Regions from separate parts of the Nonomuraea salmonea genome, predicted to be linked through region 2. Evidence: riboswitches for the same ligand, from Rfam matches in the RefSeq annotation. Region 2 holds a riboswitch; each other region holds the start of a gene.
What was found. A riboswitch is a leader RNA that binds a small molecule or an ion and turns the genes downstream of it on or off. The one in region 2 is predicted to bind cyclic di-AMP.
Positions count from the first base shown of each region.

Region 1 (7,715 bases), 500 kb from region 2:
CTCACGGCGAGCCTGCCCACGATCGAGCATCTGGAGCGGCCCGCGTACCTGGACAGGCTGCGCACGCTGCGCGAGGAGAGCAGGGAGCTGTACTTCGCGGTGTGGGCACTGGCCCTGGTGGCCGAGCACGCCCTGCAGATCGGGCTCGGCGTGGTGCTGCTCGCCGCCGTGCACCCGCTGCTCCCGCTCCTGCTGGGCGCCGCCGTGCTGCCCTCACTCCTGGTACGCGGCCGCGCCGCCGCCCGCATCGACGCCGCCACGTCCAGCACCGCCGAGACCGCCCGCCTGGAGCTGAGCCTGTCGGAGACGGCCACGTCCGCAGGGGCGGCCAAGGACCTGCGGCTCGGCGGCGCGGGAGAGGTCCTGGACGCGATGGCGGGACGGCACTGGGACGCGGTGTCAGACGAGCTCGGGAGGGCGCGGCTACGGGCGGGCCTGCTGACGTTCGCGGGCTCGGCCACGTTCCTCGCGGGATACGTCGCCGCGCTCGCCCACGCCGCCTGGCTGGCCGGCCGGGGTCAGGCCACGGCGGGTGACGTGGTGCTGGTGGCCACGGTCGGTGTGCAGTTCGTCACCCAGGCCGCCCGCCTCGCCTTCCACCTCGGCTCGGCCGCCGCAGGCCGGCACGCCGCCACCCGCCTCGCCTGGCTCCGCGCCTACGCGGCCGCCCGCCATCAGGATCGAGGCGCCGCAGCGCCGCCGCCGGTGCTGCGCGGCGGCATCACGCTGGCCGGGCTCTCCTTCACCTACCCGGGGACGTCCCGCGAGGTGCTCCACGATCTGGACCTGCACCTGCCCGCGGGCGCCACGGTCGCGCTGGTCGGCACGCACGGGTCGGGCAAGACGACGCTGGTGAAGCTGCTGTGCGGGCTGCATCGGCCGTCGCGTGGCACGATCCTGGTGGACGGCCGCCCGCTCGGAGACCTCGCGCAGGACGCGTGGCAGGCCAGGGTCGGCGCGGTCTTCCAGGATCACGTCCGCTTCGAGCTCACGGCCGGCGAGACGGTCGGCGTGGGGGATCTCCCCAAGCTGCGCGACCCCGCGGCCGTGGCGGGGGCGCTGGAACGAGCCGACGCCGGCCAGGTGGTCGCCGGGCTGCCTCAGGGACTGGAGACCGAGCTGGGGGAGACGTTCGAGCACGGTGTACGGCTCTCCGGCGGGCAGTGGCAGCGGCTGGCCCTGGCTCGCGGGTCGATGCGGACGGAGCCGTTGCTGCTGGTGCTGGACGAGCCGACCGCCGCGCTGGACGCACCGGCCGAGAGCGCGGTCTTCGCGCGCTACGCCGAGGCGGCCAAGGGCCATCCGGGAGCCGTCACGTTGCTGATCACGCACCGCTTCCCCACCGTGCGGATGGCGGACCTGATCGTCGTCCTCGGCGAAGGCCGGATCGTGCAGTGCGGCACCCACGACCGGCTCAGCCAGATCCCGGGGCCGTACGCCGATCTCCTGACATGACGAACGCGCGCCCCCGGGAAGGGGCGCGCGTTCCGCTGTCAGGAAGAGGGACGTGAGGGAAGGTCAGCCGGCGTACTCGGGGTAGCCGTAGCCGACGACCTGCGACTTCGGCCGGACCCGCTCTTCGACCTTGCCGTTGCCGGTGTTGCCTTCGATGGTGGAGATGGTGCCGTCGTGGTTGTCCTTGACGACGAAGCCCACGTGCTGGATGTCGCTCAGGGACTTGCCGCCCTTCCAGGAGAAGAACACCACGGCACCCGGCTTGGCCTCGTGGCCGAAGCGCTGGTTGGCGGCGAACCACTTGGCGTGGGCGACGGTCCAGGCGTCCCAGCCGACCTGCGGGCGGGCGCCGGTCTGCTCGCCGACCCAGGAGACGAACATCGAGCACCAGGCGGCGTTCAGGTAGGCGGCGCGGCTGCCGCCGTCACGGGCGACGGTTTCGGCGGCACGCTGGGAGTTGGCGTACCACTGCTGGAACTTGGTCCCGCCGCCGCTGGCGTTCTCGGAGACGCCCACCTGCGCCCTGGCGACGGCCAGGACCTGGTCGGCGGTGGCGGTGATCTTGGTTTCGTCACGCTCGCTCGCCTTGTGGGCGGCGAGCGCGGTGGCCGGGTGCTTCGCGGCGGTGGCCGCGGCGACGGCGGTGGAGGTGTCGGCGTGGGCCGCGGCGGGGACGCCGAAGGCCGAGGCCAGGACGCCGGCGCCGAGGACGGCGCGGGCGATGGTGCTCTTCGAGACAGCGGTAAGACGATGCTTGGCCATCGAGGGGGTTACTCCTTGCTTCCATGCCGCTTACCGGGTTAGCTGACGGGTTCGGGCGTGGAAGCTGCCCTACGGCACCGAAGTGCCGATTCACCCCAAAGGACATGGGTCCCCGGTTCCGCGCGTGGCGGATTCAGCGGTCACAGGACGATCCTGTGATGTGTCGTGCGATGGTCTGACATAGCCGGACAAACCGGACGTATGCCTCAAGATGCCCCATAAGGTAATACATGAGGCAAGAGGATTACAAATCCATAAAAGTAAAGTCAGCCGAGCTGACTGCGCGCCTCGGCCAGAAGCCCCATCATGGCAAGGGATTCGTCAAGCGGCATGATCGAGGATTCGGTCCTGCCTTCGGCCGTGGCGGCGCGGACTTCGCGGAGCTCTCCGGCGTAACCGTTGTCGGCCGGGTCGAGCACGTGCTCTTCCGGCTCCATCGCCGGCCCGGAGAGGACGATCCGCTGCGGTGCCCAGAACGGTGCCTGGATGTCCGCCCGCATCTGGGTACCTACAACACTGGCCCCGTTCGGGTAATTCCCGAGCAATGAGGTGGCCACGAGAGCGTGCCGCCCGCCGGGGTAACGCAAGACGCCGGCCGCCTCCGCGTCAACGCCGTTCGGGGCCAGGGAGCCGGTGACGTGCAGGCCGGTGGGCATGCCCAGGATGAGCTGGGCCAGCCCGAACGGGTAGATCCCGAGGTCGAGCAGCGCGCCGCCGCCCAGCTCCGGAGCCCACAGGCGGTGCGCCGGGTCGTACGGATGGGCGAAGCCGAAGCTCGCCTGGACCGACCGGATCTCCCCGAAGCGGGGATCCTCCTTGATGCGCCTGATGAGCGGGTTGAACCGCATCCACATGGCCTCCATCAGGAAGACCCCGGCCTCACGGGCCAGCCGCACCATCTTCTCCGCGTCGTCCACGGTCGCGGCCAGCGGCTTCTCGCACAGCACCGCCTTGCCCGCCGCGATGGCGGCGGCGGCGACCTGCAGGTGCTGGGCGTGCGGGGTGGCGACGTAGATCGCGTCCACCGCCGGGTCGGCGCACAGCTCCTCATAGGACCCGTACGCCGACTCGGCGCCCAAATCCGACGCCAGGGTCTGCGCCCTGGCCAGGTTCCTGCTTCCCACGGCGGCCACCCGCATGCCGGGCTCCGCCACGATCGCCGCACCCACGGTACGGGCGATGCCGCCGGTGGCGGCTATTCCCCAAGTGAAATCTCGCACGCCGGCGATCGTATACGGAAGGCAAATATGGGCTTATGTCGGTGGTGCCGGAAATATCAGGAATGTCGTTTTGTCACATCCGTCACTCGAACGAGTCCGGGTCGGGCCCGAGCCGCTGCCCCCGGCTGAGCGCCCCGATGGCCGCCAGGTCCTCGGCGTCCAGGATGAAGTCGAAGACGTCGATGTTCTCGGCGATCCGCGCCGGCGTCACCGACTTCGGGATCACCACGTTCCCGAGCTGCAGGTGCCAGCGCAGCACGATCTGCGCCGGCGTCTTGCAGTGCTTGTCGGCCAGCACCCGCAGCGCCGGGTCGTCGAGCAGCCCCCTGCCCTGCCCCAGCGGGCTCCACGCCTCGGTGAGGATGCCGTTGGCCTCGTGGAACTCGCGCATCTGCCGCTGCTGGAAGTAGGGGTGGAGCTCGATCTGGTTGATGGCGGGGACGATGTCGGCCTCGTCCATGAGCCTGGTGAGCGTCTCGACGGTGAAGTTCGAGACGCCGATGGCCTTGGCCCGGCCGTCCCGGTAGATCTTCTCCATGGCCCTCCACGCCTGCAGGTACTTGTCCTGCCCCGGCATCGGCCAGTGGATGAGATAGAGGTCGACGTAGTCGAGGCCGAGCCGGGCCAGCGACTCGTCGAAGGCGGCCTCGGCGCGGGCGTGCTCGCCGTTGGCCAGCTTGGTCGTGACGAACACCTTCTCCCTCGGCAGCCCGCTGTTGCGCACCGCGCGGCCCACGCCCTCCTCGTTGCCGTAGGCGGCGGCCGTGTCGATGTGCCGGTAGCCGGCCTTGAACGCGGTCGTGACCGCCTGCTCGGCCTCCTCGGCAGGTACCTGCCAGACGCCATAACCGAGCTGCGGGATCTGCACGCCGTCCGTGTTGAGCATGAGCGAGTTCATACCCTCCATTGTTCACGCCGCGTTCCTGGCGGCTTAAGCCGGGCGGGCTAGCTTGAAGCGGTCGTGAACGGCCCATCACCCGGGAGGGCAGGAGTGGTCGAACAGGCGTCGGCCTGGGTGGAGTCACCGCTCCAGATGCTGTGCGCCGTCGAGGCCCACCACGCCGGGCTCCTCGGCCCGGCCACGGCCGTCGTGCCGCGCGCCGGCCTGCGCCCGCTCAAGGCCACCCGGCGCGAGCTGCGCTCGATGGCGCTGCCCGGCGGGCTGGAGCTGGCCGAGCCGCGTGAGCGCATGCCGCGCCGCGCGCTGGCGGTGGGCGACGCCTTCTCGGGACGGGTGCAGCTGCGCTGGCTGCTGTCCAGGCCGGGACGCGTCGTCGTGGTGGACGACGGGCTGGCCACGCTGCGGCTGCTCGAACTGCTGGCCGCCGGGCCGTACCGGCCGCTGCTGCGGGCCCGCGCCGAGGGGGGACGGCTGCGTGCCGTGCTCGGCCTGGCCGCCGCGCTGCGGCTGCGGCTGAGCGAGGTGTCGGTCTTCACCGCCCTGCCCGTGGACGACCGGCTCGCCGAAGCCGTACGGGAAGCCGGCGTGCAGCTCGTCCGCCACGACTTCGCCTGGCTGCGCGCGCAGCCGCCCAGCTCCGAGGGCCCCGCCGAGCGTACGGTCGTGCTCGGCACCTCGCTCGTCCGCAACGGCCTCGTCCGCCGCGACCACTACCTGCGCTGGCTGACCGACCTGGCCGCGCGCGAGCCGCTCGCCTACTACCCGCACCGCCGCGAGGACCCCGTGGACGTCGCGCTGATCCGGGAGCGTCCCGGCATCACCGTCCACGACGGCGGCGTGCCGGCCGAGCTGACGCTGCGCGGCCTCGACGCGGGCCAGCGCGTGCTCAGCCTGCCCTCGACCGCGATCACGTCGCTGCGCGTGCTGCTCGGCCCGCGCGGCGTCGCCGTCGAGCCCGTGGATGTACCCGATGACTGGTGGACCAGCAGGGCGGCGCCCGCCCTGCGCTCGCATTTGACAGGAGTTCCCGGGTGAGAGTGCTGGCCGTCGCCGACTCCGACTCGTATCTGAAATGGGCGGCCTGCCTGCTCGACGACCTGCCTCCCGGCTGCGTGACCGACCTGGTCGTGGTGCGCACGCCGATCGCGCCCTCGCCCGAGCAGATCGCCGCCGCCGTGGGGGAGCGGGCCGTGCCGCCGGTGCCGCCGGTGCTGTCGGCGCGGTCGCTGCGGCGGCTGGCCGAGCGCACCGGGCCCGACGCGATCCTGGTGGCCTGTACGGGCCCGGTGGTGGACGTGCTGGTCGCCGAGGTGCTCGACGGCCTGCGGCCCCGGCCCGTCTTCGTCTCCGGGCTGCCCGGCATCTCCGTGCCCGCCACGGAGAAGGCGTGGACGTTCCGCAGCGGCTGCGACCTGTTCGTCGTGCACAGCGAGCGCGAGGTGGCCGAGTTCACCGCGATCGCCGGCCGGCTCGGCGGCGGTGGCGCGGTGGGCCTGGCCAGGCTGCCGTTCCTGCGGCCCCAGCGGGGCGCCGGCGGCGGCGACCGGGTGGTGTTCGCCACCCAGGCCAAGGTGCCGCGCGAGCGGCGGCAGCGCGAGCGGATCCTGCTGTCGCTGGCCGCGCTTTCGGCCGACCGGCCTGACCTGGAGGTCGTGGTCAAGCTGCGCGCCCTCGACGGCGAGCGGCAGACGCACAACGAGCGGCTGCCGTACCAGCGGTTGTGGCGCGAGATGGGGGAGCCGGGGCGGCTGACGTTCGCGGCCGGGTCGATGCGGGAGCAGCTGGAGCGGGCGGCCGGGTTCGTCACGGTCAGCTCTACGGCGGCGCTGGAGGCCATCGCGATGGGGGTGCCGTCGCTGGTGCTGCGCGACTTCGGGGTCAGCGCCGAGATGATCAACCTGGTGTTCGAGGGCAGCGACCTGCTGGGCACGCTGGACGAGCTGGCCGAAGGCGGCTTCCGTACGGCCTCGCCCGCCTGGTGCGCCGCCAACTACTTCCACCCCGCCGAGCGCGACGACTGGGCCGGGCGGCTGGCCGCTCTCGTGGAGGCGGGGCCAGACACGCCCGCGCGGTCGCTGCTCGACGGGCCCGAGCACGCGGCGGCGCGGCGCAGGGCGAGGCTCCGCGTGGAGGTGCCGCCCAAGATGCTGCGGGTGGGGTACCGCGCCAAGCGCCGCGTGCGCCGCTACCTCAGAGCGCTGACCTGATCTTCCTGCGGATGCGGGTGAGCGTGCCTGGCCGGGCCGCCGCGGGGGGCGGTTCGGCCAGGCCGAGGGCCTCCAGGCGGCGGCGCTTGAAGTAGCGCGGGTCGAGCGCGACGCCCTCGGGCCGCAGCCCGGGGTAGGCGTCGGCCTGCATGCAGTAGCCCACCGCGCGCACCAGCGCCGGCAGGTCCGTCTCCGGCGGCTGCTCGACGCCGCCGTCCGCCGACAGGCGCGGCAGCAGCGCGTCCACGATGGTGGCGGGCACGCGGTTGCTGTTCTCGTACGGGGTCAGCCGCTCCAGGACCAGCTCCGTGCCGTACGAGGCCACCGGCAGCCCGTAGTAGCGCCACGCGGTCACCAGGGCCGTGGAGAAGCAGCCCACGACCAGCTCGGGCCGCAGCGCCGCGAAGCACGCCTCGGCCGGCACGCCCTCCCCGGCCACCTCCAGCCGCACGCCCGCCGGTCCCGCGGCGGCCCGCAGCAGCTGAGCGTGCCGGCGCCCGGCGGCCGGGTGCGGCTTGAAGACGACGGAGGTGTGGCCGCGGGCGGCCAGCGCCTTCAGCATCGTCTCGTGCAGCGCGGCCTCCTCCTCGGGCGTGACGATCTCCAGCGCCGACAGGTACTGGCCGAGGACGACCGCCCGGCCTGCCGGCGGGGGCGGGGTGGCGGCGGCGACCTCGTCCACGATCGCGAGGAAACGCTCGGCGGGCAGGGTCTCGGGGGCGACGCCGTACTCGCTGAGCAGCAGCGGCGTCAGGCCCGGCACCAGGTCGAGGTGGAGCAGCCGGGTGACGCGGCGGAAGATCTCGGCGGGCAGCGGGTCGCGGGTGGGGCCGTAGCTCATCAGCCCGTCGGAGTAGACGGTGATCGGGCAGTCGCGCACCAGCCCGGCGATCGTCCGCGCGGGCGGCACCGCGATCGACTCCAGCACCAGCTCCGTCACGCCGTCCAGGCCCCAGTGGGCGCGGATGAGGCGCTCCAGCATCGGCACCTCGATGACGCGGGCCCGCCAGTCCGACGGGTGCAGCGGCGCGATCAGCTCGTTCCACGAGCGCACCTCGTCGAAGCGGGAGCGCAAGGCGGCGAAGCCGGGCGTCTCGTCCAGAGGCGTCGCCACCTCGGGCACGGCCGCGTTCGTGGAGACGATCAGCAGCCTGCGGCCGTCGCCGAAGC
Region 1 is NZ_JBHMCF010000011.1:561,756-569,470, reverse strand. Features, by position in the region: gene ACFFR3_RS12975 (ATP-binding cassette domain-containing protein) at 1-1,455, shown strand, start outside; gene ACFFR3_RS12970 (CHAP domain-containing protein) at 1,519-2,217, opposite strand; cyclic di-AMP (ydaO/yuaA leader) riboswitch at 2,230-2,366, opposite strand; gene ACFFR3_RS12965 (Gfo/Idh/MocA family protein) at 2,484-3,437, opposite strand; gene ACFFR3_RS12960 (aldo/keto reductase) at 3,520-4,335, opposite strand; gene ACFFR3_RS12955 (hypothetical protein) at 4,429-5,373, shown strand; gene ACFFR3_RS12950 (DUF6716 putative glycosyltransferase) at 5,370-6,545, shown strand; gene ACFFR3_RS12945 (polysialyltransferase family glycosyltransferase) at 6,529-7,715, opposite strand, start outside.
Region 1: it holds a riboswitch for cyclic di-AMP, as region 2 does, so the genes downstream of both, ACFFR3_RS12970 (CHAP domain-containing protein) here and ACFFR3_RS15305 (C40 family peptidase) in region 2, are expected to answer to the same signal.

Region 2 (7,715 bases):
GCAAACGCGCCAAACTCGGCGGCGCGCCCATCGCGGCGCAGCTCGAGAACGACAAGAAGTTCCGCGAGCTGGTCGCCGAGTCCGTCGCCGCGGGCTGGCCCGAGCTGGTCTCCGCACTGGCCGAGGGCAACGTGCCACCGGCGGCCGATCCCGTGCTGGTGGCGGCGGCAGCCTATCTGACCCGGCCGCCGGGTTGGGCGGAAATGATCGAAACCGCCCGAGCCGACCTCGAACGTTCGGCCGTGGCGGCGGAGGGCTCCGAGCGCGAGGAGGCGGTCGCCCGCCTGCGCGAGCAGCTCGCCGCCCAGAAGACCGCCGCCAAGGAGGAGGCCGACCGGCTGCGCGAGCAGCTCAAGGCGGCCCGCGCGGAGAACTCCGACCTGCGCCGCAAGCTCCACGACGCCCGCGAGCGGGCCAAAGCGGCGGTGCGGCGGGCCGAGGAGATGGAGCACGCCGCCGAGGAGGCCAGGACCGCCGCCTCCCACGCGGGCAGCGGCGCCGAGGCCGAGCTGCGGCGGCTGCGCGAGCGCCTCGCCGACGTGGAGAAGCAGCTCGAAGCCTCGCGCCGGGCCGCCCGCGAGGGAAGGAGCATCGAGGACGCCCGCATCCGCGTGCTGCTCGACGCCCTCCAGGACGCCTCCGCCGGGCTGCGCCGGGAGCTGGCGCTGCCGACCACGATCAGCCGGCCCGCCGACTCGGTCGCGGCGGTCACCGGCGAGCGCCCCAACGTCCGCGGCGTGCCCGCCCGCGCGCTGGCCGACGACGACCCGCAGCTGCTCGACCAGCTCCTCGCGCTGCCGCAGGTGCACCTCATCATCGACGGCTACAACGTCACCAAGACCGGCTACGGCACGCTCACCCTCGCCGACCAGCGCACCCGCCTCATGAACGGGCTCGGCGGCCTCGTCGCCCAGACCCGCGTCGAGGTGACGGTGGTCTTCGACGGGGCGGAGCTCAACGCGCCGGTGCAGGTGGTGGCGCCGCGGGGGGTGCGGGTGCTGTTCAGCGCGCCGGGGGAGATCGCCGACGACCTGATCCGCCAGCTCGTCCGCGCCGAGCCGCCGGGCCGGGCCATCGCCGTCGTCTCGTCCGACCGCGAGGTGGCCGAGTCCGTACGCCGGATGGGAGCCAGACCCGTTCCGTCTGGTTTGCTGCTGCGCCGACTGAGTCGCGCCTAAGTTACGAATTGGTAGGTTTAGCACTAGCTCACCCGCCACTTCTGTACTATTTCGCCCCAGATGTAAATCCTGGGGAGGGCGATACAGTGAGGTTTGGCCGGGTGCCGATGGCCGCGGGTCTCGCGTTCGGACTGATGCTGACTCCGATGGGAGCGGCTCTCGCTGATCCCCAGCCCACGCTGGCCCAGGCGAAGGCCAAACTGGAGAAGCTCAACGACAAGGCGGACAAGGTCGTCGACCGGTACAACACCGCCACCGAGCGCTACAAGAAGGCCAAGGGCACCTACTCCTCGCTCGACACGAGCTACAAGCGCAAGCTGGCCACCGTCGCCGACCTGCGCGCCCAGGTGGCCGGCATGGCCGTCGACAGCTACAAGCTGGGCGAGGACATCACCTCATGGCCCGGCATCTTCGGCTCGAACGACCCCCAGGGCCGCCTGTCCGGGCTCGCCGTGGCCGGGCAGCTCTCCCAGGAACGCCTGCAGAAGCTCGCCGCCTTCGACCGGGAGAACCGGGGGCTGAAGATCGAGCGGGACAAGGCGCAGAAGGCGCTCAAGGCCGCCGACAAGGAACGCGACGCCGTACAGAAGGAACGCTCGGAGATCCTCAAGCTGGTCGCGCAGCAGAAGAAGCTGCTGAAGAAGCTGGGGGCGTACAACCCGGGCAACCCCAACAGCACCGGCATCAAGTACACCGGGCCGGCGTCGGGGAGCGCGGCCTCGGTGCTGCGGTTCGCGTACGCGCAGGTCGGCAAGCCGTACGTGTTCGGCGGCACCGGGCCCGGCGGGTACGACTGCTCGGGGCTCACGCAGGCGGCCTGGCGGGCCGCCGGGGTCTCGCTGCCCCGGACGACGTGGCAGCAGTGGGCCTGGGGCCAGAGCCGGCGGGTCTCCCTGGACGCGCTGCAGCCCGGCGACCTCATCTTCTCCGAGGGCCTGGGACACGTCAGCATTTATGCGGGCAACGGGCAGATCGTCCACGCGCCGCAGACCGGCGACGTCGTCAAGGTCGTCAAACTCTCCGCCTACGGCCGCAACCTCGTCGGCGCCATCCGCCCGTAGCCGGCCATCCGGCTCCTGGCCCCCGGCCCCCGGCATCCAGCTTCCGGCTCCGGGCGATCCGGCCGCCGGGGCTTACTGCGTGACAGCGGGGGTTCCGGCCTGGCGTCGGCTCCTGGCGCTCGCCGTTCCGCACGCCCCTCATCGCGGTCGCGTTCAGCATCAGCACTCTGCGCAAGCGGTGGCCGCTCGGCTGTGATCCATGTCGCAGCTCATCTACGAAGATCGATAGTTGCCAAGGTCCTTGATCGGCGTGCTTCGACGGGCGTGACCTCCTGATCGGTCACTACTAGGGCGAGTCGTACAAAGGGTGGATTTTTCGGGGTGAGCGTCCCTCGCGTCCGGCCGGCCAGCGGGGGCGAGAAGGGTGTTCGCGTTTGTGACTGCTGTGACTCATGTGACTGCTGGGACCTGACAAAAGCCCGGGAAAGCAAGTGTGAGTGAGGTCACATTTTGGTCACAAGACCTGGGGTTCCAGCAGGGGTTTCAAGTCTGACAAATCCCGCTATCCGATCTTTACAGGGCCATTCACGCTTTGCAGATTCTTGACCCTTCGGCGTAGCTTCTGGCGTCGTCGCGGTGAACAAGCCATGTCGCCGCGAACCGGCATCGGTCCCTCCCGATGTGAGACAGACAAAAATCCGCCGGTCGGCCCTGATATCCCCATCGCACTTCTGATCGGGGTGCCGACCTGCCGAATCCGTGCAGCCAGGAGGCACGGAGCCGGGGACCCAGCGATCCCACGTTCCCCAAGGGATCAGGGGTGAATCGGCGCGCCCATCGCGCCGTAGGGCGACTTCCACGCCCGAATCCGTCAGCTAACCCGGTAGGCGTTCGTGGAAGACACAAGGAGAAATCCTGTCTAACTCCCTGCAGAACCCCCGCCTGTCCCGCCTTGCCCTGAGTGGTGTCGCACTCACGATGACCGTGACGGCCGGAGGTATGGTCCTCCATGCTCCGGCAGCTCAGGCGGCGACGACCCGCGAGACCAGTGCGGCGGCCGGCACGACGGTGAAGGCGGCGACCACCGCCCGCACCACGGCGTCGGCGAAGGCCCGTAAGAAGGCCGCCAAAGCCGCCCGGCAGAAGGCGAGGGCCGGCAAGGCCGTCGCCGTGGCCAAGAAGCAGATCGGTGACCCGTACCGTTACGGGGGCACAGGACCTGGTTCGTTTGACTGCTCAGGCCTCGTCCAGTTCGCCTGGAAGAAGGCCGGCGTCAAACTCCCGCGCGTGACGAACAGCCAGTTCGCCCGCACGAGGAAGAAGGTCTCCTGGCGCCATCTCAAGCCAGGTGACCTGATGTTCTTCAACGGGCTCGGCCATGTGGGCATGTACGTCGGCAAGGGCAAGATGATCCATTCACCGCGGACAGGTGAACGGGTACGCATCGACAAGCTGAGCGGATGGCGAAGGTCGTCCTTCGTCGGCGCCGTCCGTCCCGGCGTGTGAAGAAGCCCCGTCCGGATCCTCCCCGATCCGGACGGGGCTCTCGCGTTCCCGAGCTTCGACTCGTGGGGTGCGTACGGGGGCTCTCGCGTTCCCGACCCTTGACCCGCAAGGCAGCGCATACGATCGGGCACTGTGTCCGAGCAGGTGAGCCGACGAGCCGCGGTGACCGGGCTGGTGCTCCTCGCCGTCTCGGCCGCCGCTCCGCTGCCTGACGCGCCCGTCCTGCCTGCGCAGGCGCGCGACCTGTGGCCGGGGCTCCACGTCGTACGCCGCGGCCGGTGGTCCACGGTCGTGGGCCACGACGCCGCGGGGCTCGACGAGCTGGCGCGCAGGGCCGATACGGCGGGCCGGAGGGTGTCGGCGGTGCTCGCCCGCTCCGTACGCCCCCTGATCGTCGTCCCGGCCGGCGCCCGTGAGGCCGCGCGCCTGGCCCGGGTGGGCGGGGTGGACGGGCTCGCGGCGGTGGCCGACGGCGCGCGGGTGATCGTCGTCCCCGAGGCGTTCGCCACCCTCAACCCCGTCGGCAGGGACGTCGTCCTCGCCCACGAGCTCACCCACGTCGTCGCCGGCACCGACAATCTGCCCGTCTGGCTGTACGAGGGTTTCGCCGACTACGTCGCCTACCGCGACGCCGGACTGCCCGTGGCGACGGCCGCCGCCGAGCTGGCCGCCGAGGTGCGCGCCGGGCGCCTCCCGACCGTTCTGCCCGGACCTGCGGCTTTCGCGGCGGACGGGGGTGACCCGGCCGGGCTCGCGCGGGCGTACCAGGAGGCGTGGCTGGCGTGTCGCTTCCTCGCTGACCGGTTCGGTGAGGGGACCCTGGTGAGGCTCTACCGTGCGGCCCGCGTGGACGGGGCCGATCGGGCGCTCGCCGCGCTCGGGCTCTCCGTCGCGACGCTGACCGCGCGGTGGCGCGCGTACGTGCGGGATCAGCTCGTATGAAGGGGAGGCAGATGAGCGAACGACAAGACCCGGACGACCGGGAGACGAACCACGCCCCGGAGGAGGAGACCCGAGAAGCGGAGGGCGCCCTGACAGCGGTGGGCGCCCCGAGCTCACCGGCCACGGAACCAGCCGCGAGCGATCCGGCGAACAGCGGGCCGAACGAGGGCAAGGCCCGCAGCGGCGGGCCGGACGGCGCGGGCGCCGGGGGCGGCGGTGAGGAGCGCGGACAGGACCGGGGCGGCGGGCCGGATGGCGCGGGCGCTGCGGGCGCCGGGGGCGGGGGGAAGGGTGCGGGGATGGACGAGCGGGGGGTGACCACGCCGGCGCTGCGCCGTCAGGCGGGCGTGGCGCTGGCGCTGCTGGGCATCGTGATCCTCGCCGTGGCCGCGTTCACCACGCCGTGGCACGTCCTGACGGGCGGCCCGCCCGACCCGGCGCGCGACTTCACCGCCGCCCAGATCGCCAGGGGAGAGGCGTTCGACGCGGCGACGAGCCTGCCGAGCTATCTCTCGCTCGCGCTCACCCTCATCTTCGCCGGCCTGCTGGTGGCGACCCCGTTCGGGGCGAAGGTGCTGGGCGTGCTGAAGGGCCCGTGGTGGCTGCGGGTGATCATCGGCACCGTGGTGATCACCGCGATCGTCGAGGCGCTCAGGTGGCCGCTCGGCATGTGGTTCGAGACGATCTTGCGCGAGTACGGCCTGTCCACCCAGGACTGGGCCGGCTGGACGGCGGACCGGCTGAAGAACCTGGGCGTGGAGACGGTCCTGCTCAGCCTCATGCTGCTGGTCCTGGTAGCGCTGGCCCGCCACGTGCGGCGCTGGTGGATCCCGGCGGCGCTGGGGGCGTTCGCGTTCACGGTGGCGGCCTCGTTCGTCTACCCGGTGGTGTTCGAGCCGCTGTTCAACGAGTTCACCCCCATGCAGCAGGGCGCGCTGCGGACGAACCTGCTCGACCTGGCCGCGCGCGACGGCGTGCCGGTGGAGGACGTGCTGGTGGCCGACGCCTCACGCAGGACGACGGCGCTCAACGCGTACGTGTCGGGCTTCGGCGCGACCCGCCGCATCGTCGTCTACGACACGCTGCTGCGGGCCCCGCAGCGCGAGGTGGAGCTGGTCGTGGCGCACGAGCTGGGCCACGCCAAGTACGACGACGTCCTGCACGGCACGCTCATCGGCGCGCTCGGCTCGGCGTTCGGCGCGATCCTGCTCTACCTGGTGTTCGACCCGCTGCGGCGGCGGACGAAGGTCACCTCGATCACCGATCCGCGGGCGGTCGGCGCGCTGCTGGGGCTGATGACGATCGGCGGGTTCCTGCTGGGCCCGGCCCAGAACCTGATCAGCCGGCACATCGAGGCCAGGGCCGACGTGCACGCGCTGGACCTGACGCGGGATCCGGCCACGTTCATCGCCATGCAAAAACGCCTGGCAACAACCAACATTTCCGACTTGACGCCAAATGCGGTGGAATATGTGCTCTATGCCTCCCATCCGTCAAGTCCCGAGCGCATCGCCATGGCCCGCACATGGGCCCGGCTGAACGGCGTGCCCATCCCGTGACACCTTCCGCCGTGCTCTTCGTCACGAACGACTTCCCGCCCCGCACGGGCGGGATCCAGTCGTTCGTGCACGGGCTCGCGCTGCGCACGCCAGGCGTGACGGTCTACGCCCCCGCCTGGCCGGGCAGCGCCGAGTTCGACCGGCGCCAGCCGTTCCGCGTCGTGCGGCACCCCACCCGGCTCATGCTGCCTGTCCCGGCTGTCGCGCGCACGGCGGCCGGGCTGGTGGCCGCGCACGGCGTGCGGACCGTGGTGTTCGGGGCGGCGGCGCCGCTCGGCCTGCTCGCCCCGCGGCTGCGCGGGGCGGGCGCCGAGCGGGTGGTGATGCTCACCCACGGCCACGAGGCGTCGTGGGCGAGCGCGCCGGGCTTCCGCTCGGTGCTGCGCAGGATCGGCGGGCACGCGGACGTGGTGACGTACCTGGGGGAGTACACCCGCGCCAGGCTGGCCCCCGTCATCCCGCCGGGCAAGCTCGTCAGGCTCGCGCCCGGCGTGGACGCCGAGCAGTTCCAGCCCGGGGCGGGCGCGCCGGTCAGGGCCCGGCTGGGCCTCGGGGAGCGGCCCGTGGTGGTGTGCGTGTCGCGGCTGGTGCCGCGCAAGGGCCAGGACCGGCTCATCGCCGCCTGGCCGCAGGTGCTGCGCTCGGTGCCGGACGCGGTGCTGCTGCTGGTGGGCGGCGGTCCGTACCGGCGGCGGCTGGAACGGCTGGCGGGCGGGCACGAGTCGATCAGGTTCACCGGCACGGTCCCCGCCGCCGACCTGCCCGGCTACTACGCGGCGGCGGACGTCTTCGCGATGCCGTGCCGCACCCGGCTACGAGGCGTGGACGTGGAGGGCCTCGGCATCGTGTTCCTGGAGGCGTCCGCGACCGGCCTGCCGGTGGTGGCCGGCCGGTCGGGAGGGGCCCCCGACGCCGTACGATCCGGCGAGACCGGCCTGGTCGTCGACGGCGAGGACCCGCGCGAGATCGCGCAGGCCGTCGTCGAGCTGCTCACCGACGCCCAGAAGGCCCGCAAGATGGGCGCGGCCGGCCGCGACTGGATCACCGGCGAGTGGACCTGGGACGAGGTCGCCGCCCGCTTCCGCGCCCTGCTGTGACTCTCACCCCTTCGTCGAGCCCAGCGTGAGCCCGGCCACGAACTGCTTGTGCAGGAGCTGGAAGACGATCAGCGTCGGCAGCGCCACCAGCATCGACCCGGCGGCCAGCAGGTTGTAGTCGGTGAAGAACTGGCCGCGCAGGTTGTTCAGCGCCGAGGTGACCGGCAGCTTGTCGCCCGACGACATCAGCACCAGCGCCCACAGGAAGTCGTTGTACATCCAGGTGAACTGCAGCGTGCCGAGCGCCGCCAGCGCGGGCCGGCACAGCGGCAGCGTCAGCGTCCAGTAGCGCCGCCACACCCCGGCGCCGTCCACCAGCGCCGCCTCGGAGATCTCCTCGGGGATCGTGCGCATGAAGTTGGCCAGCACGAAGACGCAGAAGCCGAACTGGAACGCCACGTGGATGAGGATCAGCCCCAGGTGGGAGTCGTA
Region 2 is NZ_JBHMCF010000011.1:1,062,068-1,069,782, reverse strand. Features, by position in the region: gene ACFFR3_RS15315 (NYN domain-containing protein) at 1-1,178, shown strand, start outside; gene ACFFR3_RS15310 (C40 family peptidase) at 1,325-2,239, shown strand; cyclic di-AMP (ydaO/yuaA leader) riboswitch at 2,919-3,084, shown strand; gene ACFFR3_RS15305 (C40 family peptidase) at 3,179-3,685, shown strand; gene ACFFR3_RS15300 (gluzincin family metallopeptidase) at 3,818-4,627, shown strand; gene ACFFR3_RS15295 (M48 family metallopeptidase) at 4,639-6,186, shown strand; gene ACFFR3_RS15290 (glycosyltransferase family 4 protein) at 6,153-7,283, shown strand; gene ACFFR3_RS15285 (carbohydrate ABC transporter permease) at 7,287-7,715, opposite strand, start outside.

Region 3 (7,715 bases), on a different contig from region 2:
CCAGGATGCGGACCTTGTAGTCGACCAGGGCGAGCTTGGCCAGCTCGGGGTAGAGCCGCTCCAGCGCGAGCCGGACGGCCTTGTCGAGGGCGTTGACGGGGCCGTTGCCCTCGCCGGTGGCGACGATGCGCTCGCCCTTGGCGTGCAGCTTGACGGTGGCCTCGCTGACCAGCTCGCCGCCCTTGGTGCGTTCGACGATGACCCGCCACGACTCGACCTCGAAGTGGCGCTTGCGCTCGCCTTCGACGGTGTCGCGCAGCAGCAGCTCGAAGGAGGCGTCGGCGGCCTCGAAGGTGAAGCCCTGCGACTCGAGGTCCTTGACCCGCTCGACGAGCGCCTTGGTGTGCTCGGGGGTCAGCTCGTAGCCCAGCTCGCGGCCCTTGAGCTCGACGGAGGCGCGGCCGGCCATGTCGGAGACGAGCATGCGCATGTCGTTGCCGACCTGGGCGGGGTCGATGTGCTGGTAGAGGTTGGGGTCGACCTTGATGGCGCTGGCGTGCAGGCCGGCCTTGTGGGCGAAGGCGGAGGCGCCGACGTAGGGGGCGTGGGAGTTGGGGGTGACGTTGGTGACCTCGGTGATCGCGTGCGCGATGCGCGTCATGTCGGCCAGCGACTGCTCGGGCACGAGGTCGAAGCCGCGCTTGAGCTGGAGGTTGGCGACGACGGTGAAGAGGTTGGCGTTGCCCGAGCGCTCGCCGTAGCCGTTGGCGCAGCCCTGCACATGGGTGGCGCCGGCCTTGACCGCGGCCAGGGTGTTGGCGACGGCGCAGCCGGTGTCGTCGTGGCAGTGGATGCCGACGCGGGCGCTCGTACGGACGGCCTCCTGGACGATCTCGGCCAGCTCGTCGGGCAGCATGCCGCCGTTGGTGTCGCACAGGGCGATGACGTCGGCCCCCGCCTCGGCGGCGGTCCTGACGACCTCCAGCGCGTACGCCGGGTTGGACCGGTAGCCGTCGAAGAAGTGCTCGGCGTCGAGGAAGACGCGCTGGCCCTCCGCACGCAGGTGGGAGACCGTGTCGCGGATCATCGCGAGGTTCTCCTGGAGCGTCGTGCGGAGAGCCAGCTCCACGTGCCGGTCGTGACTCTTGGCGACAAGGGTCACGACCGGCGCGCCGGATTCGCGCAAGGCGGCCACCAGGGGGTCGTCGGCGGCCTGCACACCTGCCCGGCGGGTCGCGCCGAACGCGGCGAGTTGCGCGTGCTTCAGGTCGAGCTCTGTTCGGGCCAGCCTGAAGAACTCGGTGTCCTTGGGGTTGGCGCCGGGCCAGCCCCCCTCGATGAAGCCGACGCCCAGGCCGTCCAGGTGACGAGCGACGGCGAGCTTGTCGGCGACGGTGAGGTTGAGCCCCTCCTGTTGCGCGCCGTCGCGTAGCGTCGTGTCGTAGACGTGGAAGCGGTCGTCGGCCATGAGTCTCTCTTCTCTGCGGAAGCTTCTCTGCGAAGGACGTTCTCGGGAAAACCCGGGAAAACAAAAAGACCCCTCACGGACGTGAGAGGTCTGCGCGCTGGCGGTGTCCCGGTATCAGCCAGCGCGCCTGCCGATAATGAGCAGACCGTAGAACATGGTGCCGCCCAGTCTGCCACACGGATTCACCATCTGGCACACCGGTCTCACTCCCTGGGACACGGCACGGTGGGGGCGGTCACACCTGGACGCCGATGCCTCCGGTGATCAGGCGCTCGATCGCGGCGGCGTCGAACACCTCGCCGCCCAGCATCTGGCCGTCGAGCAGCACGGTCGGCGTGCCCTCCAGCGGGACCCTGGCCGTCTGCGCCAGGTGCGCCTCCGCGTACGTCTGCGACTTCACGCAGTCGTCCACCGACGCGCCGGCCTTCCTGGCCGCCGCCGACAGCTCCTCGACCGTGAAGCCCGAGGCCACGCCGTGCGGGGCGGGCTGCATGGCGTACACGGCGTCCCTGAAGGCCAGCCAGTTCTCCTCCGGTACGCAGCGCGCGGCCGCGGCGGCGCGGACGGAGTTGGAGCGCATGGGCTCGTCCCGGAAGATCGTGACGGTGTGGAAGACGACCTTCACCTTGCCCTCCTTGGCCAGGCGCTGGATCGTCGCATCGACCTTGGTGTGCATGTCCTTGCACACCGGACAGTCGAAGTCCTCGAACACGTCGAGCACCGGAGCGTCGCTGCCCAGGTCGGCCAGGATCATCGACCCGTCCGCCTGCCTGCTCAGCTGCACCCCGTCGGACGACGCGCCGGGCTGGGAGAACGCCAGCACCCCGAGTACGGTGATCGCCGCGAAGGCCGCCACGACCGCCATCAACCGCTTCTTCATGAGCCCACTCTCACCTTTGTCGATCGCGCAGACCCTATCGGAAGCGCGGACAACGGCCATCACGCGCGTACGGCCCCGGCGCGCCGGGCAGGTTCGTCTGCGGGGGATGAAGGGGGATCAGCCATGCGATACGTGACACTGGGTCGCGAGGGCCCGACGGTCTCGGCCCTGGGGTTCGGCGCGATGACGCTGGCGCCCAGGGTGTACGGCGACGTGAGCGAACCGGAGGCGACGCAGGCGCTCCTGGCGGCGCTGGACGCGGGCGTCACGTTCGTCGACACCGCCGACATCTACGGCGCCGGGCACAGCGAGACCCTGATCGGGCGGGTGCTGCGGGGCCACAGGGACGAGGTGGTGCTGGCCACGAAGTTCGGCGGGAACTCCGACGATCAGGGCAGGCTGGTGCCGGGCATGGGCCGGCCCGAGTACGTCCGCAGGGCTCTGGAGGCCAGCCTCGACCGCCTGCGTACGGACCGGGTGGACCTCTACTACCTGCACAGGCTCGACCCCACGACGCCCGTCGAGGAGACGATGGGCGCGCTGGCCGAGCTGGTCCAGGCCGGGGACATCCGGTATGTCGGCCTGTCGGAGGTGTCGGCGGCGACGCTGCGGCGGGCCTGCGCGGTCCACCCGGTGACCGCCCTGCAGACCGAGTACTCGCTGTTCCACCGCTACCCCGAGCAGGACGTGCGCCCGGCCTGCGACGAGCTGGGCGTCGGGTTCGTGGCCTACAGCCCGCTCGGGCGCGGCCTGCTCGGCGGCACGATCAGGGGCAGGGGGTCGCTGGAGGAGGGCGACTGGCGCCGGGGCAACCCGCGCTTTCAGGAGGGCAACCTGGACCGCAACGTGGAGCTGGCCGACGCCGTGGCGGGCCTGGCCGGCGAGGTGGGGCTGCCGGTGGCGCAGCTCGCGCTGGCCTGGCTCGTGCACCGCGGCGCCGTGCCGATCCCGGGGACGCGCCGGGCCGAGAACGCGCGGGCCAACGCCGCGGCCGCCGACGTCACCCTCGACGAGGAGACGGTACGGCGGCTCGAGGCGCTGGTGCCGCCCGGCGCGGTGGCCGGCGAGCGCGGCAACGCCGCCTACCTGGCCAACCTCGACACCTGAGCGGGCACGGGGGCCGGGGCGGGCTCAGGCGGCCCCGCGCCCCCTGGGATGCGGGCGTCAGGCGATCTTGTGGACCCAGTTGTGGGTGTCGGGGCGGGCGCCGTACTGGATGCCGACCAGTTCCTCGCGCACCCGCATGGTGATCGGGCCGGGCGTGCCGTCGCCGATCGTCCATGAGCGGTCGGCGCCCTTGACCGTGCCGACCGGCGTCACCACGGCCGCGGTGCCGCACGCGAACACCTCGGTCAGCTCGCCGCTCTCGCAGCCGGCCTGCCACTCCTCCACGCTGACCAGCCGCTCCTCGGTCTCCAGGCCGAGGTCGCCGGCCAGCTCCAGGATCGAGTCGCGGGTGATGCCGGGCAGCAGCGTGCCGGTGAGCGCGGGGGTGACGAGCTTGCCGCCGATGACGAAGAACAGGTTCATCCCGCCCATCTCCTCGACGTAGCGGTGCTCGTGCGCGTCGAGCCAGACGACCTGGTCGCAGCCGTTCTCGACGGCCTGCCGCTGCGCGACGAAGGCCGCGGCGTAGTTGCCGCCGCACTTGGCGAACCCGGTGCCGCCGGGCGCGGCCCGCGTGTACTCGGTGGACAGCCAGACGGAGACGGGCTTGATGCCGCCGGTGAAGTAGGAGGCCGCCGGGGAGGCGATCACCATGTACCGGTACGTCTTCGACGGGTAGTTGACCCCGAGCGCCGGCTGCGTGGCGATCATGAAGGGCCGCAGGTAGAGGCTGTGCCCCTCGGCGGTGGGCACCCACTCCTTGTCGGTGTTGACGAGCAGGTCCAGCGACTCGACGAACGTCTCCTCGGGCAGCTCGGGCATCGCCATGCGCTGGGCCGAGCGGTTGAAGCGGGTGGCGTTGGCGTACGGGCGGAACATCACGATCGAGCCGTTGGCCTGCCGGTACGCCTTCAGCCCCTCGAACAGCTCCTGGGCGTAGTGGAAGACCGCGGTGGCCGGGTCGAGGACGAGCGGCCCGTACGCCTCGAGGCGCGCGTCGTGCCAGCCCTTACCCTCGGTGAAGTCGATCGAGACCATGTGGTCGGTGAAGACCTGCCCCCACCCCGGGTTCGCCAGTACCTGCTCCCGCTCGGCCGCGGTGCGAGCATGGTCGGAGAGCTGCACGTCGAAGCTGAGCTTCTGAGCGATGGTCATGACGTCGGTCCTTCTCTCTGCGATCTACCGAAACCTACCGGAAGCTGCCCGCTGTCTGCGGTTTCTGCGACGGCCGCGAGAGGCGGCCGCGCCGGGAGGCAGTCCGTACTTCCTATTGTCTCGCTATATGGGATGGCAAGGGGTCAATGGGGGATATAGCCCCCATTTCTCCGTACAGGGACACGAAAAAGCGCCCGGCAGTCCCCTCAGGGCCGCCGGGCGCTCGTGATCGGGCTAGGCGGTCCTAGCCGGATACTCGCGCGGTGATGTCGTCGCCGATCTGCTGCGTGCCGCGCGGGGCGGAGCCCGCGACGCGCGCCGCGATGTCGTCGGCGACGGCCTGCTCCACCCTGGCCGCCTCGGCGCTCAGGCCGAGGTGGTCGAGAAGCATGGCGACGGAGAGGATGGTCGCGGTCGGGTCGGCCTTGCCCTGGCCCGCGATGTCGGGCGCGCTGCCGTGGACCGGCTCGAACATGCTGGGCGCGGCGCCGTCGGGGTTGATGTTGCCGCTGGCGGCCAGGCCGATGCCGCCCGCGATGGCGGCGCCGAGGTCGGTGATGATGTCGCCGAAGAGGTTGTCGGTGACCACCACGTCGAAGCGCTCGGGCTGGGTGACGAAGAACATCGAGGCCGCGTCGATGTGGGAGTAGTCGACGGCGATCTCGGGGTAGTCGGCGGCGACCCGGTTGACGGTGCGCTGCCACAGGTCGCCCGCGAAGGTGAGGACGTTCGTCTTGTGGACGAGCGTGAGCTTCTTGCGCGGGCGCGACTGAGCTTTCTCGAAGGCGTAGCGGACCACGCGCTCGACGCCGTGTGCGGTGTTGAGCGACTCCTGCGTGGCGATCTCGTGCGGGGTGCCGCGCCGCATGGCGCCGCCGGTGCCGGCGTAGAGGCCCTCGGTGCCCTCGCGGACGACGATCATGTCGATCTTCTCGGGCGGGGTGTCGGCCAGCGGGGTGCGCACGCCGGGGAACAGCTTGACCGGGCGCAGGTTGACGTAGTGGTCGAACTCGAACCGCAGCCGCAGCAGCAGGTCGCGCTCCAGGACGCCGGGCGGCACGCTGGGGTCTCCGACGGCGCCGAGCAGGATGGCGTCGTAGCCGCGCAGCTCGTGGAGCACCGAGTCGGGCAACGTCTCGCCGGTGCGGTGATAGCGCGCGGCGCCCAGGTCGTAGTGGGTGGGCTCGATCTTGGTGCCCACGGCATCCAGGACCTTGAGCCCTTCTGCGACGACCTCGGTGCCGATGCCGTCACCGGGGATGACAGCCAGGCGGATGTTACGCGACTCCATGGGCGGTACCTTACCGGCTCGTCTCGACTGACGAACACATCATCTCATTTTCCGGACGTCCGATTTTGCATGTATTGCGACCTTTTGACCGATTCGTTAGAGTCCGTCAGGCCTAATCCACGCAGCAGGTGCGTGGAGCCGGGGACCCACCTCTCCCCCAGGGGCGAATCGGCTTCGCCGTAGGGCTGTCTTCCAGGCCCGAGCCCGTCAGCTAACCCGGCCGGCCGCATGGAAGGACAGACCCCTGTCTCGCATTGCCATCGCCCTGGCGGGTGTCGCCGCCGGGCTCATCGTGTGCCCCCCTCCGGCCTCCGCCGCGCCGACGCCCGCCGGCCCCGGTGAAAGCCGTCACTCCCCCGACACGAACTCCGACCCCGACACGAAATCCGGCCCCGGCACGAAATCCGGCTCCGGTACGAACGCGGCCGGCTCGATCACTCTGACCGGCCCCGAGGTCAAGCGCATCCAGCAGCAGCGCGCGCCCAAGCCGGCCTGGAAGACCGCCCTCAGGTTCGCGATGCACCAGCGCGGCATCCCGTACGTGTGGGGCGGCACGAGCCGCAGCGGGTACGACTGCTCCGGGCTCATGCTCAGGGCGTACCAGAAGGCGGGGATCCACCTGCCGCGCACCGCCGCCGAGCAGTACAACGCGTTCTCCCGGAAAATCAGCTGGAACCATCTCAAGCCCGGTGACCTGGTCTTCTTCAGCGGACTCGGTCACGTGGGCATGATCTCCAAGCCCGGCTACATGGTGCACGCGCCGCACTCGGGCGACGTGGTGAAGGAGGAGAAGCTCTCCGACTGGCGCCGGCAGGCGTTCGTCGGAGCGGTCAGGCCCGACCGCGAGGGCGTCCGTCAGTGGCGCGAGCTGCAGAAACGGCGCGATGACCCCGCCCCGTCGATGCTGACCGCGACCCTCTGACCTTGCACCACCCGGACGAGCGGCCCCGTGCGAACGAGCGCGGGGCCGTTCTGGGCTCACCTGCTTTGGGGGGCTCCGCCGTTGTCACGCCGGTCGAGGGCCATCTGGACGGCCTCGGCCGCCTCGTCCTCTTGGTCCTCGGCACGGTTGTAGGCATACATCTCGTACATGTGGCTCATCTCGCTTCGCGGACGTGTTCCTGAGAAAGGGGGGAAGCCGGACTCCGGTCGCGAGCCCGACCGGGCCTGAATCTCGTGGTCCGGGTCACGGACCGGACGAAGGGACTTGACGGCCGACGCATACGCCGCGCACCGCGGCGGGTCGTCGACCTGCCCTAACAGGCCCCGCCGCGGCAGGTAATGAGTACGAGAACCTGGCGCATCACCGGCTACAGTACCCGAGGACAGTGCTTGGATGTCCTACTATCTCGCATCCTGAGACGCAAAAGGGCCGCCACCCGAAACGGGTGACGGCCCTGCGCAGGTCAGAGGGTCAGTCCTCCAGGTCGACCGAGCGGCCGCTCTCGGCGCCGATCTCGGCGCCGATCTGCTCGACCACCTCGGCCGGGATCGCCGAGTCGACGGTCAGCGCGATGAGCGCCTTGCCGCCCTTGACGTCACGGGCCACCTGCATCGAGGCGATGTTGATGCCGTGCTCGCCGAGCAGCCGGCCGACCACGCCGACGACGCCGGGGCGGTCGGTGTAGGTGTAGAAGCACAGGTGGGCCGTCGGCTCGATCTCCATCTCGAAGCCGTTGACCTCGACGATCTTGGTGATCTGGCGCGGCCCGGACAGCGTGCCCGACACCGAGACCGTGCGGCCGTCGGCCAGCACGCCGCGCACGGTCACCAGGTTGCGCCAGTCGGGGCTCTCGGAGCTGGTGACCAGCTCGACCGCGATGCCGCGGTCCTTGGCCAGCAGCGGCGCGTTGACGTAGGTGACCTGCTCCTCG
Region 3 is NZ_JBHMCF010000034.1:53,655-61,369, reverse strand. Features, by position in the region: gene cimA (citramalate synthase) at 1-1,408, opposite strand, end outside; gene ACFFR3_RS28010 (DsbA family protein) at 1,644-2,288, opposite strand; gene ACFFR3_RS28005 (aldo/keto reductase) at 2,412-3,395, shown strand; gene ACFFR3_RS28000 (branched-chain amino acid aminotransferase) at 3,453-4,550, opposite strand; gene ACFFR3_RS27995 (3-isopropylmalate dehydrogenase) at 4,795-5,841, opposite strand; cyclic di-AMP (ydaO/yuaA leader) riboswitch at 5,941-6,082, shown strand; gene ACFFR3_RS27990 (C40 family peptidase) at 6,134-6,763, shown strand; gene serA (phosphoglycerate dehydrogenase) at 7,256-7,715, opposite strand, start outside.
Region 3: it holds a riboswitch for cyclic di-AMP, as region 2 does, so the genes downstream of both, ACFFR3_RS27990 (C40 family peptidase) here and ACFFR3_RS15305 (C40 family peptidase) in region 2, are expected to answer to the same signal.

Region 4 (7,715 bases), on a different contig from region 2:
CGGCGAAGAGGTCCTGCTGTCGACGGATCAACTCCGCCAGGTCGTCGCTGGCTGGACCGGTGTGGTCGACGGTCCCGTGGGTGCCATAGTGGGTGCGCACCAGCGGCCCGTCCCGCTCGACGACGGCTCCCCATGGCAGGTCCTGCGGAACGAGGCCTCGTAACTGGCTTTCAAAGACAGACAGCAGCATCTCAGGCGCTTCGGCCACGTCATCCACCTCTACTCAGTCCTGGTCAACTCATATGCCGCTCACGCATGAGGGCCGCCTCCTCGAATGATCGAGGTTGAATCCTGCAGGAACCAAGGTACATATGTCCACGAGCTGGTGTAATTCAGACCCTTAGCTCTCGACGGCCTGGCTGTACACGACAGGAGCCGGTGCCGGTTCTTGACTCCTCGCGGCCTGCTCCCGTCAGGCCCCGTGAGCAGGGCGTCCACGCGATCGACGAGCATGCAACTAAAGCACGCCGGAGCATCACCGATGCCGGTGTGCCGACCACAGTCGCGCCGACCACAGATCGCACAGGACACCTCGGCCGCCCGGAACCACGAAGGGTGGGGCCAGCTCGCCGCAGTCGGAGCAGACTACCTTGGCCTGGGTGCGCGGGTAGCAGGACCCGTTTCACCCTGAGTACCACCTCGCACCAGATGCGACATGCTCGCATCTGATGCGAGATCCGTCTGGCGAACCTCGAAGTCAGCAGGCAGACGGCCGTGCACAACAACCTCGATGAAGGTCACCCGGGCAGGACGATGACCAGCTCAAATGCCTTCTTCAAATGCGCGAATAGCCCATCAGATGCTATTCGTCCCTCTTTCAGTTCATCGAGATGTGCACGTGGTCGTAGTGGTTCTCGGTGATGCTGCCGCGGTCGGACATCGTGCGCCAGCCGCTGCCGGAGTTGATGCGCTGCTTCCAGATCACGTACTTCACGCCGAGCTTGTCCTTGTTCTGCAGCGCCCACTCCGCGAGGCGGTCGCCGAGCGCGTTGTTGGCGGCCGTGGGCATGCTGCCGCCGGTGCTCATCATGAAGTCGCAGGCCCGGCCGAGCGGGTGCTCGCCGCTGGAGCCCCCGCGGAAGCAGCCGACCGTGAACGGCAGCGCGAAGTTCTTCTCCACCTGGGCTTTCATCAGCCGCGTACGCGGGGTGATGTTGTCGGTGCCGCCGGGCAGCTCGGGCGCCCAGGTGCCGTTGGACTTGCGGCCCGTGGCGACCGGCACCAGGTCCTGCAGCTTCTTCTCGATGTCCTTGATGACGTCCTCGGCCTCGCCGCGCTGGCCGGCGACCGTGGCGGCGTCCGACTTGATCTTGGCCGTCAGTGCGGCGGCCTCCTCGCTGGCCTTCTTGCGCTCGTCGCGGGCCTTGGCCACGCTCTGCACGACGGCCTGCTGCTCGGCGGTGAGCTGTTCGAGCAGGGCCGCGCTGCCGCCGTTGCTGGGCAGCATGAAGCCGGGCAGCGACGGGTCGATGTTCTGGTAGCGCAGGCGGGCGATCTCGGCGACCCGCTGCTCGGCCGCGGCCAGCGTCTGCTCGGCGGCGGCCAGCTTGGCCTGCGCGTTCCTGGCGGCCTCCTGCGCCTCGGCCAGCTCGACCCGCTTGAGATTGTACTTCTCGATGAGCTTGTCGACCTTGTTGTTGAGCTGCTTGAGCTGGGCGCGGAGCTCGGACTCGGTCGGTTTGGGCGCGGCCGCCGCGACGTTCGCCGGGAGGATGGCGAGGGCGGCGGCGGTGACGAGACCGATGGCAAGTTTCGCGGGGGACGAAGCCGCCACGTAGGAGTTCCTCTCCCTCTGCCGGCCGGGTTAGCTGACGGGTTCGGGCATGGAGCTCCCTACCGCTGTCGCGGATTCACCCCAAGGTGCGGATTGGGTCCCCGGCTCCCGGGCGACGCGCCCGGGATTAGGCGGGCGGTCGGCCGGGTTACGGCCGCCGCATATGGGGATATTAGTGGTAGATCACGAGTCATGCGACCTTAAGTAGAAATCTATTAGTGATCTATCTGTGACCGGAGCATACGCGCCGCTTCCTCCGGCCGTACGTCGTTCACGAACGCCCCCATCGCCGACTCCGAGCCGGCCAAATACTTGAGCTTGTTCGGCGCCCGCCGGATGCTGAACAGCTCCAGGTGCAGGTACGCCAGCTCCCTCCCCGTACGCACCGGCGCCTGGTGCCAGGCCGAGATGTACGGCATCACGACCCCGAACAGCCCGTCGAACGCCCGCAGCACCGAGGTGTAGAGCGGCGCGAACGCGGCCCGCTCCGCCTCCGTCAGCGCCGCCAGGTCGGGCACCTGCCGGTGCGGATAGATGTGCACCTCGAACGGCCAGCGCGCCGCGGCGGGCACGAAGGCCGTCCACAGCTCGTTCGCGGCCACCACCCGCGTGCCCGCGGCCCGCTCGGCGGCCAGCACGTCGGCGAACAGGTTGCCCTTGTACCGCTGCGCCGCACCGAGCTGCAGCTTCGTCCTGGGCGTGACGTACGGGTAGGCGTAGATCTGGCCGTGCGGGTGGGCGATGGTGATGCCGATCTCCTCGCCCCGGTTCTCGAAGCAGAAGACCTGCTCGACGCCCTCGATGGCGGACAGCTCGGCCGTGCGGTCGGCCCACGCCTCCATGACCAGCTCCACCTGGTCGTCGGAGAGCCGGGAGAAGGAGGAGTCGTGGTCGGAGGTGAAGCACACCACCTCACACCGCCCCACTCCCGGCCGGACCTCACTCAGCCCGCCCACATCCTCATAAGTCCCGAAATTTCCGGAAAAAGAGGGGAAGCGGTTCTCGAACACGACCACGTCGTAGTCGTACGACGGGATCTCCGTCGACCGCTCGTCGGTCGACGGGCACAACGGGCACTCGGCCGTGCCGCCCGTGGGCAGGAACGTCCGCGTCTGCCGATGCCCCGCGATCGCGATCCACTCCTCGGTCAGCGGGTCGTAGCGCAGCTCGGAGGCCGGCGGCCGGGGCTCGAGCGGCCGGCGGTCGATCGCGCTCCTGTCGGCGTCGTCGCGCCGGTCGAAGTAGATCAGCTCCCGTCCGTCGGCGAGATGGGTGATGGTGCGCTTCACGAGCCCTCCGCGATGATCAGTTCGCCGGCCCGTTCGGCCAGCTCAGTGCGTGCTTCCTCGGGCAGGCCCGCGTCGCTGACGACCACGTCGGCCTCGCTCAGCTCCGCGATCGTGCTGATGCCCACGGTGTTCCACTTCGTGTGGTCGGCGGGGACGACCAGCCGGGTCGCCGCCGCCACCAGCTCCCTGTCGGTCTCCGACTCCAGCAGGTTGGGCGTGGTGAACCCGGCCCGCACGCTCATTCCGTGCACGCCGAGGAAGAGCGTGTCGACGTGCAGGCGGCGGATCGCGGCCACCGCGACCGGCCCCACCAGCGCGTCGGACGGCGTGCGTACGCCACCGGTCAGCACGACCGTGCGGTCGGCACGCGGGTTGCGGTGGAAGACCTCGGCGACCGGGATCGAGTTGGTGATCACGGTCAGCTCGGGCACGCCGATGAGGTGGTGCGCCAGCGCCCACGTGGTGGTGCCCGCCGACAGCGCGACGGCCGTGCCGGGGCGGACGAGCGTGGCCGCCTGCCGGGCGATGGCCTCTTTCTCCTGCTGCTGGCGGGCCGACTTGGCGGTGAAGCCGGGCTCCTCGGTCGAGCCGGGGCCCAGGGCGGTCGCGCCGCCGTGCACCTTCTCCAGCAGGCCGCGCTCGGCCAGCACCTCAAGGTCGCGCCTGATGGTCATGTCGGAGACGCCGAGCTCGCGTACGAGGTCGGCCACCCGTACGCCGCCGTTGCTGCGGACGCGTTCGAGGATCGCCTGCTGGCGCTGCTGTGCGAGCACACCCGCTCCTTCCAACACATTCCACCAAATTATGACACGGATTTGTTGGGGAATGTTAGTTCGTGCGGAACGCTTGCGCTGGTCAGCGTGCCGGGAGACGTTGAAGGTCCAACGGGTGCCGATCAAGCGGTGCCGATCACGTGGAGGCGAACTCATGGCCAGACGCGCACGTAAGGGCAGGGCACGAAAGAAGAAGAAGGCCAACCACGGCAAGCGCCCCACCGCGCGATGACCTGCGCGATGACCTGCGGGGTGGCCGCCCGCGCGGCCACCCGGCGGTCTATCCGGGCAGTTCTGTGAGCGCCAGGTCGATGCGCTCCTGCGGCAGCGAGTAGTCCTCCAGCTCATCGGCCAGGTAGCGGTCGTAGGCGGCCAGGTCGAAGTGGCCGTGACCGCACAGCGCCGTCAGGATCACCTTCTCCTCGCCGCTCTCCTTGCAGCGCAGCGCCTCGGCGATGGTCTCCGCCAGCGCGTGCGTGGGCTCGGGCGCCGGCAGGATGCCCTCGGTGCGCGCGAACCGTACGCCTGCCGCGAAACACTCCCGCTGCGACCGGGTCACCGCCTCGAACAGGCCCAGCTCGTACATGTGCGACAGCAGCGGCGACATGCCGTGATAGCGCAGGCCGCCCGCGTGGATCGGGTCCGGCACGAACGAGTGGCCCAGCGTGTGCATCTTCAGCAGCGGCGTGAACCCGGCCGTGTCGCCGAAGTCGTAGGCGTACGCGCCGCGCGTGAACGACGGGCAGGCCGCCGGCTCGACCGCCCTGAACTCCGTCGCCAGCCGCCCCGCCAGCTTCTCCCGCAGGAACGGGAACGACAGGCCGGCGAAGTTCGAGCCGCCGCCGGTGCAGCCGATCACCAGGTCCGGCATTTCGGGCAGTTGCGCGAGCGCCTCCTCGCCGATCACCGTCTGGTGCATCAGCACGTGGTTGAGCACCGAGCCGAGCGCGTAGCGGGCGTCGGGGTTCGCGCCGGCCACCTCCACCGCCTCGCTGATCGCGATGCCCAGGCTGCCGGGCGAGTCGGGGTCGTCGGCCAGCACCTTGCTGCCCGCCCCGGTCATGGGGGAGGGGCTCGCGTGCACGGTCGCGCCGTAGACCCGCATGAGCGAGCGCCGGTACGGCTTCTGGTCGTACGACGCCCGGACCATCCAGATCCGGCACTCCAGATCGAACTGGGAGCACGCGAACGCCAGCGCAGAACCCCACTGCCCCGCGCCCGTCTCCGTGGTGAGCAGCCGCACCCCCTCGCGCGCGTTGTAGTACGCCTGCGGCACCGCCGTGTTCGGCTTGTGCGAGCCCGCCGGGGAGACGCCCTCGTACTTGTAGTAGATCCTGGCCGGCGTGCCCAGCGCCTTCTCCAGCCGGCGCGCCCGCATCAGCGGCGTGGGCCGCCACAGCCGGTAGACGTCCAGCACCTCCTGCGGGATCGGCACGAACCGCTCGCCGCTCACCTCCTGCCCGATCAGCTCCATCGGGAAGAGCGGCGCGAGATCGTCGGGGCCCACGGGCTGCCGCGTGCCGGGATGCAGCGGCGGCGGAGGCGGTGCGGGCAGGTCAGGGACGATGTTGTACCAGTTGCTGGGGATCATCGCCTCAGTGTGCGCCGCCGCGTCCGCGCGTACCAGTACCGTCGGGCACCAGCACGGCGAGGCGTGCCGGATGATCCGAACGCACCACCACGTCTGCTCTGCGCTGCGGGTCGGCCTCGCGCTCGTACCGCTCGTACGCGGGCAGCTTCCACCGCTCGTCCTCCGGGGTGCCGCGTTCGAGCGCGCCCCGCGACAGCCACAGGTGCACGCTCACCTCGAACGCCAGCCCGCGCCCCAGCAGCAGCGTCCCGTCGACCAGCGCCACCCCGCCGGGCGGCAGCTCCTCGTACGCCGCCCGGTAGGCCCGGTCGATGGAGCTGTCCCACAGCGCGGGCAGCACCCGGCCGGTCTCGCTCGCGTCCAGAACCTCCCTGCGCAGGGCCTTCACGTCCAGCCAGTCGTCGTAGAAGGCGTCGGGGTCGGTCCTGCCGTACTCCAGCCGCAGCGACGCCGGCCGCAGGAAGTCGCCGGCCGACACCCGCACCACCGGCCGTCCGCGCAGCCGCAGCGGCGCGACCAGCTCGTCGGCCAGCTCGTCGGGCCGCGCCGCCGGCGCCCCGTCGACGGCCACCCGGACGTACTCGGTGGCCGGACGGCCGGAGATCAGCTCGGCCAGCTCCTCGACGAGAGCCTCACGGGAGATCGGTCGCGCACGCATCGCCTCCACCTTACGAGCCCGCGCTTTCATGACGCCGCCGGCCACTTCACCGCAATCGAGCAAGGGCGCGGACATGAGGAAGGCCAGGCACCCCGGATGGGGCTGACCTGGCCTTTTCGCCGTGGAGAGCGGACGACGGGAATCGAACCCGCGTAGCTAGTTTGGAAGACTAGGGCTCTACCATTGAGCTACGTCCGCGCGAACCGGTCGAACTCTGGTCTAGACTTCATCCGGTCGTCAGGGCGTAAGCGTACCGGAGTCCCGGAGCGTATGCGCACTCGGCGAGACGGGGCGTGGCGCAGCTTGGCAGCGCGCTTGCTTTGGGAGCAAGAAGTCGCAGGTTCAAATCCTGTCGCCCCGACCAGCTCAAAGGCCCCTCCCGTTCCGGGCGGGGCCTCTTTGTGCTTGAGGAGCACAACAGGCCTTTGAGCAGAACGGTGGAGGAAGGTGCACCCCATCGGGTAGCTGGCGCGATTCTCCCCAGGCGCCGATGTTCCTAGCGTCGGAGGTAGCCGATCGAGGGGAGAGAGCATGACGGTCGTACAGAGACGCGGCTCCGGACGGGTCGCCAATGTCGTGCTTTGGGTGCTGCAGGTCGCCATGGCAGGGTTCTTCATCATGAGTGCGCTGGGGAAGTTCACCGGGAGCGAGCCGGCCGCGTCCACGTTCGAGGCGATCGGGTGGGGTGACTGGTTTCGTCACCTGACCGGGGTGCTGGAGGTGGCCGGGGCGGCAGGGCTCGTGGTGCCGGTGCTCGCGGGCGTCGCGGCGCCGGCACTCGTGGCGCTGACGGCGTGCGCGGCGCTGACGGAGGTGCTGCTGTTCGGCGGGCCGCCGGTGCTGCCGCTCGCCGTGCTCGTCCTGTGCGCGGTGATCGCCTGGGGTCGCAGGGACGCGACGGCGCGCCTGCGGGCGCTGGTCGCCGGGCGCTGAGGGGGCCATGGAGCTGTTCGCCGACGACCCGATGGCCGCGCCGCTGACGTACCCGGGCCGGATTCCCGAGAGGTCGGGGGTGCTGGACGGTGACGCGTACGTGCCGGGGGAGTGGCGGGCGGCCGGTGAGCTGCTGGCGGCGCGCGGGTGCGCGCCGCTGGAGGCCCGCCACCGCGTCGTCGCCGTCGGGTCCAACGCCGCGCCGGGCCAGCTCCGCAGGAAGTTCGTGAACCACGGGGTACGCCCGGTCGTCCCCATGGCGCTCGCCGACGTGCCGGGCATCGCCCCCGGCGTCTCCGCGCACGTCAGCAGGTGGGGTTACGTCCCGGCCGCACCCGTACGGACGCCGGGCGAGAGCTCAAGGCTGTTCGTGCTGTGGCTGGACGAGCGGCAGCTCGCCGCACTCGACCTGACCGAGCCCAATTACGTACGCCGCCCGCTCACCGACCCCCTCACCCTGGAGGACGGCACCCGCCTGCCGCCCCCCTTCGTGTACGAGGGCAGGCACGGCTGCCTGGCGGACGGCGCCGGCCGGCCGCGCCGCCTGACCGCCCAGCGCCCGCTGATCGCCTCGCTCCTCGACGCCTCCGCCGCCCTGCGCCACGTGTGCGGCGACACGCCGGAGGAGTTCGTGGAGAACGTCAGGGACGACGCCGTACGCGAGGCCGCCACCCGCATCCTGCAGCGCCAGGAATGG
Region 4 is NZ_JBHMCF010000028.1:9,927-17,641, reverse strand. Features, by position in the region: gene ACFFR3_RS23875 (DUF2716 domain-containing protein) at 1-217, opposite strand, end outside; gene ACFFR3_RS23870 (coiled-coil domain-containing protein) at 818-1,774, opposite strand; cyclic di-AMP (ydaO/yuaA leader) riboswitch at 1,780-1,918, opposite strand; gene galT (galactose-1-phosphate uridylyltransferase) at 1,990-3,063, opposite strand; gene ACFFR3_RS23860 (DeoR/GlpR family DNA-binding transcription regulator) at 3,060-3,836, opposite strand; gene ACFFR3_RS23855 (50S ribosomal protein bL37) at 3,991-4,068, shown strand; gene ACFFR3_RS23850 (TrpB-like pyridoxal phosphate-dependent enzyme) at 4,117-5,427, opposite strand; gene ACFFR3_RS23845 (nucleoside/nucleotide kinase family protein) at 5,432-6,085, opposite strand; tRNA gene ACFFR3_RS23840 (tRNA-Gly) at 6,213-6,283, opposite strand; tRNA gene ACFFR3_RS23835 (tRNA-Pro) at 6,373-6,449, shown strand; gene ACFFR3_RS23830 (DoxX family protein) at 6,617-7,018, shown strand; gene ACFFR3_RS23825 (hypothetical protein) at 7,026-7,715, shown strand, end outside.
Region 4: it holds a riboswitch for cyclic di-AMP, as region 2 does, so the genes downstream of both, ACFFR3_RS23870 (coiled-coil domain-containing protein) here and ACFFR3_RS15305 (C40 family peptidase) in region 2, are expected to answer to the same signal.